3 regions of the Arthrobacter rhamnosi genome follow, and region 3 is predicted to be linked to each of the others. Evidence: riboswitches for the same ligand, from Rfam matches in the RefSeq annotation. Region 3 holds a riboswitch; each other region holds the start of a gene.
The links. A riboswitch is a leader RNA that binds a small molecule or an ion and turns the genes downstream of it on or off. The one in region 3 is predicted to bind S-adenosylmethionine.
Positions count from the first base shown of each region.

Region 1: linked by a shared signal. The riboswitch ahead of ACX80I_RS11120 (PIN domain-containing protein) and the one ahead of ACX80I_RS14170 (bifunctional o-acetylhomoserine/o-acetylserine sulfhydrylase) in region 3 are both predicted to bind S-adenosylmethionine.
Region 2: linked by a shared signal. The riboswitch ahead of ACX80I_RS00165 (hypothetical protein) and the one ahead of ACX80I_RS14170 (bifunctional o-acetylhomoserine/o-acetylserine sulfhydrylase) in region 3 are both predicted to bind S-adenosylmethionine.

Region 1 is NZ_JBTNDT010000005.1:19,789-23,052, reverse strand. It holds gene ACX80I_RS11125 (cobalamin-independent methionine synthase II family protein) at 1-816, opposite strand, end outside; SAM riboswitch class IV at 1,205-1,330, shown strand; gene ACX80I_RS11120 (PIN domain-containing protein) at 1,538-2,011, shown strand; gene ACX80I_RS11115 (O-acetylhomoserine aminocarboxypropyltransferase/cysteine synthase family protein) at 2,061-3,264, shown strand, end outside.
Region 2 is NZ_JBTNDT010000001.1:25,842-29,105, forward strand. It holds gene ACX80I_RS00150 (MFS transporter) at 1-279, opposite strand, end outside; gene ACX80I_RS00155 (TetR/AcrR family transcriptional regulator) at 365-982, opposite strand; gene ACX80I_RS00160 (VOC family protein) at 1,132-1,557, shown strand; SAM riboswitch class IV at 1,653-1,781, shown strand; gene ACX80I_RS00165 (hypothetical protein) at 1,839-2,363, shown strand; gene ACX80I_RS00170 (MOSC domain-containing protein) at 2,496-3,068, shown strand; gene ACX80I_RS00175 (cysteine hydrolase family protein) at 3,096-3,264, opposite strand, start outside.
Region 3 is NZ_JBTNDT010000007.1:143,203-146,466, reverse strand. It holds gene metX (homoserine O-acetyltransferase MetX) at 1-556, opposite strand, end outside; gene ACX80I_RS14170 (bifunctional o-acetylhomoserine/o-acetylserine sulfhydrylase) at 563-1,882, opposite strand; SAM riboswitch class IV at 1,964-2,080, opposite strand; gene ACX80I_RS14165 (VOC family protein) at 2,235-2,876, shown strand; gene ACX80I_RS14160 (DUF1540 domain-containing protein) at 2,956-3,243, opposite strand.

The DNA.
Region 1 (3,264 bases), on a different contig from region 3:
TTCCTCGGGTAGTCCCCGCAGCGCATAGTTCAGGGCGTCGACCCGGATCCGGGTGAACTTCTGGTAGTCCTCGATGGTGGGTTCGGGGTTGATCTGGTCCCAGTTCTCCGCGATGGACGGATCGTCGATCTGGACGACCAGGCCTGCGTCGACGATGGCCTTGTACTCCTCGCGCAGGACATCGGCCCAGGCGTAGATGAACTCCTCCTCGCTGGCGTAGTAGTCGTTGCCGATCCTGCTGGCGGACCCGGGCGAGAGGGCCGTGATGAATCCCGTCGGGATGTCCGCAGCAGCCAGGCCCGCTTTCAGGTTCGTGATGTCACTGGCCAGGGCAGCGTGTCCGGTGTAGGAGATCGGCCCGGTCGCGGACGGAAAGGCCGTCGCGTTCCTGCCGATCTGGATCCCGCTCTCGGGATCCTGGTAGGCCGCCGCGAAGCGGGTCCAGTCACGTCGGTCGGCGAACGATGTCAGCCTGATGGCACCGGGCTCGCTGAGGACGGGTTCGGCGAGGATCGGATTGAAATCCGTGAGTTCCAGGCCGGCGGTGCGCTGGAAGCTGTAGGTCCACCAGGCACCGTAGTCGACCGGGTTGGACATCGCCTTGCCGTACTCACCGTCGCCCGGGATCGTGATCCCGAACTCCTTCTGGCGCTGGACGAGGTCCACCACGGCGGTGGTGAGCAGCCCGTCGAATTCGGGTGTCCGCTCCAGGGTGAAGCCGTCCTCGGCAAAGGTCCGGGCGGCGTTGGCGGCGATCAGTTCCGGTGTGCGGGGCAGCGAGCCGGCGTGGCTGGTGGAGATGCGATCGAGGGTCATGATGCTTTCCTTTCCATCGGTCCTGCCATTAGCACCCTTCCGGACAGGAAATCCGGGGGAAGCTGCAGCGTCATGGAGGCAGGTCTCTCAGCTGCTCTGGATGGTGTGGCTTAGGGCTCTAAATCCACCGGTGACGCAGGCACGTCCCCTCCACAGCCAGGAGGCTGAGCACCAATCGGAGGGGCTGGCCCCATCATGGACGACGATTAGCGCGCCATAAAAACCAGGGGCGTAACATTCCGGAAAGATTTATGGGGGAGTCCCACCCTGCGGCCGATGAAATTCCCTGTTCTCGTGCCGGGAACAGTCGATAAGCGAACGGACGAACGAGGACGACAACGCTCGGGTGTTTACTTCGGGCACGATTGCGTGGTTATACTTCCAACAGCTTCATGAATTGTGACCGCCAAGCTCCGACTTGGTCACATACCAACCCCGCGCTCGGTGGGTGGTTCGGATGACGAAGCGGCCCGCATTCACCCCCCGGGGTACCTGGTGCGGGCAAGAGCTCCCGAAAGGACGCGGCCCCGTGCCGCCCGCCATGGCTGCAACCTCATCCATTGCCGATTCCCACTCCCAGGTTCCGCTGTCGGTCGTGAGCATTCACGACTACGAGGCACTGATGGCTCCGCGCGAGGCGTTCGTGGATTTCCTCCTCAGACCGCAGGGGGTTCCACGTGGCAGGGAGGACGCTGGTCCGCCTGCGCTGGCAGTCTGAGGAATGGCACGCACAAGCGGCCTCCTCCTGGATACCGACGTCGTCGTGGAGTTGCGGAGCCCACGCCCTTCCACGACTGTCGTCGATTTCCTCCAGCGGAGGCGACACTTCCGGATATTCGTCTCCGCCCTGACGATCGGGGAATTGCATCTGGTGAGCCGGGAGAACCAGCAATACCGGACGGTCGGCGCCTGGGTGCAGGAGTTCGTGAACTCCTACAGCTCCAACATTCTTCCCGTGGATTCTGATATCGCCGCTGTCTGGGGTCCGATGCTGAGCGACGCCGAGGTGTCCGCAGTCGATTCCCTCATTGCAGCGACTGCAATTCACAAGAGTCTTTCCATTGTGTCGGGAAATGTGGAGGTCTACCGGAAATTCGCGGTGTCGGCCATCAATCCCTGGATTCCGGAAGCGCATGCGGTTGGGGCGCCACCGCTCCCGCCCTCCCGGACGGGACCGGCGACGCAGTCCCTGTAGATCCGTCCGACCCCGAACCCTGACCATTTCTGCCGAAGGAGCAGCTTCGATGAGTACCGGTGACGCCGGCTGTACGGCCACTTCCCAAATCCATGCAGGGTATGAACCGCAGGCCCCCTACCGGCCCGTGGCAGTCCCCATCTATCAGACCGCGGCGTACGAGTTTCCGGACTACGCGTCGGCCCGGCGCATGTTCGCGCTCAAGGAACCCGGCTTCACCTACACGCGGACCGGCAACCCGACCGTCGCCGTGCTGGAGCAGCGGATCGCCGCGCTCGACGGCGGCGTGGCCGCGCTGGCAACGGCGACCGGGCAGGCAGCGGTCGCCGTCGCCCTGTTGTCGCTGGTCCGCGGCGGGCAGCACATCGTGGCCTCGTCGAAGCTGTACGGGGGGACGGTGGACCTGCTCACCGACACCTTCGACGATTTCGGGATCGCGGTCAGCTTCGCCGACCCGGCCGATCCCGGTGCCTGGCAAGCCGCTGTACGCCCTACGACGCGGGCCTTCCTGACCGAATCCATCGGCAATCCGCTGGCCACGCTGCAGGACCTGCCGGCGATCGCCGCGGTCGCCCATGCCGCCGGGGTGCCGCTGGTGGTGGACAACACCCTGGCGACCCCGGCCCTGTTCCGGCCGCTGGATCACGGGGCCGACATCGTGGTGTATTCGGCCACGAAGTTCCTCGGCGGGCACGGGAGCACCCTCGCAGGTGCCGTGGTCGACGGCGGGCGCTTCGACTTCTCCGCCTACCCGGACCGGTGGCCGCAGCTCACACGGCCGAAACGCCGGTACGGCGGGGAGATCCTGTGGGAACGCCACGGCCACGGCGCGTACCTGGCCCTCGCGCGCAGCAAGTACCTCCACGACCTGGGCCCCTCGCTCGCTCCGGGCAGCGCCGCGCAGATCCTGCAGGGGCTGGAGACCCTGGACATCCGGGTAGCCCGGCACGCCCAGAACACCCGCGAGGTCATCCGGTTCCTGGCCGGCCACCCGGCCGTCGCCGCGGTGCACCACCCCTCCGTTCCGGGCCACCCGCAGGCCGGACTCGCGGCCCGGGACTTCCCGCGAGGAGCCGGCAGTGTGTTCTCCTTCGACCTGGCCGCCGAGCCCGGGCAGGTCGGGGCCTTCATCGATCGGCTCCGGTTGTTCAAGCTGGTGGCCAATGTGGGGGACACCCGGTCCCTGGTCGCACACCCGGCAGCGATGACGCACTGCCGGCTCACCCCCGGACAGCGTGCAGCCGCCGGGATCG
Region 2 (3,264 bases), on a different contig from region 3:
GCCCGCCCGTGCGACCACATAGCGGCCGCCGAGGGCGGTCCAGCGGGAGGTAGCCAGGCAGGCAAGGGCGGACAGGAGCAGGCAGGCCGTCATGAGGGTGCCCGCTCCGGTCGGGCTGAACCCCAGGTCGGCCAGCGCGACGATCATGACGGGGACCAGATTCGCGGTCATGAATCCTACGACCGTGATCCCGAAGGTGGAGACAGCCCGGGAGGCCGTCAGTGGAACCCGGACGGTGGCGTCAGGGGGTGTTGGCGTACTTCCCACGGCGTGCTCCATTCAGTGATGGCCGTCACTCCAAATGAACGGCGTTCATTTAGTATCGACGCGGGGAGCGCCGGGAGCAATAGTTTTTGAAAGCCTTTCAATTAACTTTGGATTTCACCCGTGTTGCGATGCCGGCGATCAGTGCCTCGAGGCCGAACTCGAAGGCACGTTCGACCCGCTCCGGCGCCGACGGGCTGGCTCGGACCGCCCTCGTCAGGGCCGGGTACTGCTCGGGTTCCGGTCCCCAGACCTCATCAGGGGCGGTGAAGTCGAGCGCCGCGCCCAGGGCGAAGTAGTCGACCAGCGAGAGGGCTGGAGCGACATCGGCGGCGTCGAGGCCGGACCGCTCCAGGGCGAGCGTCAGATCCTCATACATGGCGATGACCTCGGCCGCCCTCACCGTCTGGGTCACCAGTAGGGGTACCAGCCGGGGGTGCGGAGCGAAGCAGTCACGATAGCCGCGGATGAGGATGCGCAGAGCCTCGTCCCACGGGGCGTCAGCGGTCGATGGGGTGGGATTCGAGCTGAAGAGGTGGGCGCGGAGGAGTTCCACGATGTGTTCGCGGCTGGAGATCCGGTTGTAGAGAGAGGACTGACTGACGCCGAGCTCGCGGGCAATCCTCGGGAAGCTGAAGTCGCCCGTCTCGTCGACGAGCTTCAGCGCTGCCTCGACGATCCGCTCGACGGACAGGAGGGTGGATCGGGGGCGTGGCATGGACGGTCTCCTTTTAGGCCCAAAGTAGCAGTCAGGCAACCGGCGGCAGGGCGATAGCGCCTGAACGGCAGCAGGGCATCTGCACGGCATGCGAAGTCCTTGCCGGGAGCACACTCAGCGCACAGCCGTCGCGCGGCTATGCTCTCGCCATGGACCAGCAGCTGCACTTCGTCACCGTCGCCACGCGGGATCTCGATGCGGGACGGTCGTTCTACCGGACGCTGGGCTGGACGCCTGCACTGGACGTTCCAGGCGAGATCATCTTTTACCAGGTGGCACCCGGCTTGCTGCTGGGGCTCTTCCGCGACGACAAGTTCGCCCAGGACGCGGGGCTCGATGCCAGGCCCGCGCCGTCCGGGGTGACGCTGTCCCACAACGTCGGCAGTCCAGCCGACGTGAACCAGCTCGTCTCGGCGATGGCGGCCGCGGGCGCGACGATCCTGAAGGAACCTCGGGACGGCGCTTTCGGGGGCATCTTCCACGCACTCGTACGCGATCCGAACGGCATCGTCTGGGAAATCGCCCACAATCCGGGCTGGCACGTCGGTGAGGACGGCATGGTGGGCATCGGCTGACGCAGCGTTCACGGCAGGGACGAGCTGCTCCGGCTACGGGTCACATTGCTTCGCATTCGTCCCACCGCTGCGTTCTCTGCCTATAGTCGTTCCAGCTTCAAGAGATGCGGTCGCAAAGCTCCGACTGGACCGCGCACCAACCCCATGTTCCTGGGTGGTTCGGATGACGAAGCGGCCTTCGCCTCGGCATGACAGTGCTGGTCCGGCGGAGGCAAGAGCACGTCGAAAGGACTCGGTCCACCCATGCCACGTCAGATCGCCTTCAACCTCTTCGAGATGAATTGCGTGGGCCATATCTCCCACGGCCTCTGGGTACACCCCGAGAACAACCGGCACCGCTTCAACGATCTCGACTTCTGGACCGAAACGGCGAAGATGCTCGAGGCAGGGCTCTTCGACAGCGTGTTCCTCGCCGATGTGATCGGCACCTACGACGGCTACCGCAACGGCCCACGCGGTTCGACCGCGGTCCCTTCGTCGCCATCGGCACTCCCGGCGAGGTTGCCGACGAGATCGAGCGGTGGGTCGAGGGCACGGATCTCGACGGATTCAACCTGCGGCAGTTCCTCACGCCCGGCACCGCCGAGGACTTCATCGAACTCGTCATCCCCGAACTCCAGCGACGAGGCCTGTACCGGACGTCCTATGAGGAGTCGACCCTCCGCGAGCGCCTGTTCGGGGCGGGCAACACGAGGCTGTTCGACCAGCACCCCGGTGCGCGGTACCGCAACGGCGCCCACCTCGGTCCGGAGGCCGACACCCTCGATTCCGGCGCCGTCGAGGCCGGGAGCTTTTCCTACGCCTAGGTGGAATCCCCCGACGACCTGCCGGGGAGTCCTCCGGGTGATTGCCCCCTCGGAAGGAATGTCGGCGGAAGTGAACCAGCGCCGGGGACGACCGAGGCGAACCGGAGGACCACGACCGGATACCGTGGGGGCATGATGCCCGGCTTCCGGTATGACGTGGAGATCCTGCACCTGCTCGTGTCGGGGGCACACGCCTACTTCGGTCGGGCGCGGGACGGAGCGGCCGACGTCGTGACCATGGACGCCGGGAGCGTCGAGGTCGTCGCCGGCAAGGGGATCGTGGGAGACCGCTTCTTCGGCAAGGCGGCCCACATGGATGCGGCGGTGACCCTGTTCGCCATCGAGTCGCTCGAGGCGATAGCGGCAGAGCTCGGCGCCGATCCCTTCGATCCGCTGCTGCCCCGCCGCAATCTGGTCCTGCGCGGCGCTGAGCTTCCACCCCTCATCGGGCAGGACTTCGTCCTGGAGACGCAGGCGGGAAGCGTGGGGTTCCACGGAGGCCGGCATGCGCATCCCTGCGCCTGGATGGATCGGGTGCTGGCGCCCGGCGCCCACAAGGCGATGCGGGGCAGGGGCGGGCTGCGCTGCAGACCCCTCGACAGCGGGACCCTCTCCCGCGGACCCGCGGTCCTGGTCAGCCCGGTTCCCCTGGACCCGACGCAGGCCGGCAGCGCTTCCGTGCTGAGGCCGAGCCGGCTCCCCTGACCGGAGGCGCCGAACGCGACGGGACCGCTAGTTCGTGAACCGGATGTCCGCCGTCTCGCCGACGCCGGCAGCCCGGCCGGGGGCGGCCTGGTACTGCCAGTACAGGTTGGTGTGAGCGATGACCTTGTCCGGCGAAGGGGCACCCCACGCGCTCTGGTCCTCGGTCGTGTGGGCGTCGCCCACCAGCGTCACGTCG
Region 3 (3,264 bases):
AGGCGATGACGGCGCACCGCTCCACCCGCTGCGGGTACATCAGTGCCCACTCGAGCGCTCGCGCCCCTCCCATCGACCCCCCGAGGACCGAGTGCCACCGCTCGATGCCGAGCCGGTCGGCGAGCAGGGCTTCGGCCCGGACGGAGTCGCGGATGGTGACGAAGGGGAAGCGCGATCCCCAGGGAGTGCCGTCGGGTGCGAGGCTGGCCGGCCCCGTCGAGCCGTAGCACCCTCCCAGCATGTTGACGGACACGACGAAGTACCGGTCGGTGTCCACCGGGCGGCCGGGGCCCACGAGCGAATCCCACCAGCCCTCCTCCTCCGATGCGCCGCGTGCCACGTGCGAGCTGCCGGTCAGGGCATGCTGCACGAGCACCGCGTTCGAGGCATCCCGGTTCAGCCGGCCCCAGGTCTCGAAGGCGAGCTGCACGTCCGGCAGCTCACCTCCGGTCTCGAGGGCCAGCGGTCCGATCGGGGCGACGCGTAGGAGCCCGTCCCCCGAAGGGCGCGCGTCGTCGATCCCGGGGTGCAGCGGAGCAGGAGGGTAGGTGGTCACGAAGGGCTAGACTCCTTTGGCGGCACGGAACCCCGCGTCGAGGTCGGCGAGGATGTCGGTGATGTTCTCGAGGCCCACGGACAAGCGGACGAGACCCGGACGCACGCCCGCGGTGAGCTGCGCCTCCGCCCCGAGCTGGCTGTGCGTCGTCGACGCCGGGTGGATGACGAGCGAGCGGACGTCGCCGACGTTCGCCACGTGCGAGTGGAGTTCCAGTCCGTCGACGAAGCGCTTGCCGGCCTCCAGTCCCCCGACGATGTCGAAGCTGACGATCGCGCCCGTCCCCCTGTTCCGCCCGTACTTCCTGCCGCGCTCGTACCAGGGGCTCGAGGCCAGGCCGGCGTAGGAGACGCGCTCGACGTCGTCGTGCCCCTCCAGCCATTCGGCGACCGCCTGCGCATTCTGCACGTGGCGCTCGACGCGCAGGCTGAGGGTCTCCAGTCCCTGCGCGATGAGGAAGGCGTTGAACGGCGAGACGGAGGAGCCGAGGTCGCGCAGGAGCTGGACACGGGCCTTGAGGATGTACGCGAGGTTCGCGCCGAGTGCGCTGCCGACACCGAGGTCCCGCGCATAGACGAGTCCGTGGTAGCTCTCGTCCGGCGTGTTGAACCCGGGGAACCGCTCGGGGTACCGGGCGAAGTCGAAGTTCCCCGAATCGACGATGACCCCGGCGATGGCATTGCCGTGACCTCCGAGGTACTTCGTCGCGGAGTGCACCACGATGTCCGCGCCCCATTCGATGGGCCGGATCAGGTACGGCGTGGACAGCGTGTTGTCCACGATCAGGGGAAGCCCGTTCTCGTGCGCGACGGCGCTGATGCCCTCGATGTCCAGGACGTCCTGCCGGGGGTTGGACACGACCTCGCCGAAGAAGAGCTTGGTGTTCGGCCGGACGGCGTTCCGCCACTGCTCGAGGTCGTCCGGGTCCTCCACGAAGGTGGTCTCGATGCCGAACTTCCTCAGCGTGTGCTTGAAGAGGTTGTACGTGCCGCCGTAGAGGCTGGGGCTGGCCACGATGTGGTCCCCCGCCTCCGCGATGTTCAGCACCGCGAAGGTCTCGGCAGCCTGGCCCGAGGCGAGCAGCAGGGCGCCGGCTCCGCCCTCGAGGCTCGCGATCCTCGTCTCCACTGCCTCCTGCGTGGGATTCCCGATGCGCGTGTAGATAGGAGCGAGTTCCGTCAGCGCGAACCGGTTGGCGGCACTCTCGGCGCTCGGGAAGACGAACGACGACGTCTGGTAAATAGGCAGCGCACGCGCTCCCGTGGCTGCGTCCGGTGTCTGGCCGGCGTGGATCTGGCGTGTCTCGAAAGACCAATCGTTGGACATGGTGCTCCCTGTCGGAAGGGGCCCCGCCTGGTCCGGTGCTCCGGCCGGTGCGTGCCGCTCCAGGAGACCGGCTCCCGCAGGAGCCCGCGCTTGCACGGCGCCGGAATAGCGCCGAACCTGGTCTTCACCCGGGGCACCCCACCGCGGTTGGAGGGTTGCCGGCCAGCAAGCCGGGGCTTCGTGCTGGCACTCATGACCTGCACCCATGAAAACCCATCGGAGCGGATCCGGCAAGCCGGATGACCTCTCGTGAAGCAGCCTGCGGAGGGGCGACGGGGACGCGATCGGAGGACCAGCAGGAGTAAGGCGAGCCTTAGTCGAGACGTGCATCACTTAGTGCCAAGATAACCGCATGCGATTGGACCATGTCTCATATGCCTGCGAACCCGATGGACTTGCTGCGACTGCCGACCGGATCGCGGCCAACCTCGGGATGGACCCCGTGAAGGGTGGCGTGCACCCGCGCTTCGGCACCCGGAACATGATCTTCCCCCTGGTGAACGGCCAGTACCTGGAGGTCGTGGAGGTCCTCGACCACCCCGCGTCGACCAAGGCTCCCTTCGGTCAGGCCGTGCGCGCGCGCTCCGAGGCCGGCGGAGGCTGGATGGGCTGGTGCGTCGCCGTGGACGACCTCGCCCCGTTCGAGGAGCGCCTCGGCCGCAGCGCGGTTCCCGGCAACCGCAAGTTCCCCGACGGCCAGGAACTGACGTGGCAGCAGATCGGCATCAAGGGGCTCATCGCGGATCCCCAGGTCCCCTACCTGCTCCGCTGGGACGAGGGCACCGAGGCCCTGCACCCCTCCCAGGCGCGCCCGGCATCGGTGAAACTGGCCTGCCTGACCATCGCGGGCTCGTCGGAACGGGTGACCGAGTGGCTCGGCACCGATGTCGAGGAGACGCTCGACGGCGTGAAGGTCCAGTGGATCGCCCCGAACGGCACTCCGGGCATCATGTCCGTGACCTTCGAGACCGCCGACGGCCGCATCGAGATCTGACGTCGCTGAGAATTGAACAGGAAAGGGCCGGACAATCGTCCGGCCCTTTCCTGTTGCCGCGCCTCGGGCGGAGGCGCCGTCAGGCGTGGGTGTAGGTGAGGCAGTCGGCGGCGTCGGCGCCGGGGCCCACCTTGACGGCCGGGGCGCCGCACAGCAGGTCGTGGTTGAAGGTGCACTCCGAGCGCTGGCACGCGCCCACGTGTGCGAGCATCTTCGGCAAGCCGCCACTGATGGAGGTGTCGATGAAGGTGGCACAGGACGCGTGTTCCTCGCTCCCGGACACTGTGATCGCGACGGCGGTGCAGCCCTCGTGGTTGAACGAACAGTTGTGGACACTGCACTCAGAGACACTGGTGACGACGCTCATGATTCCTCCTGGCTGGTCCGG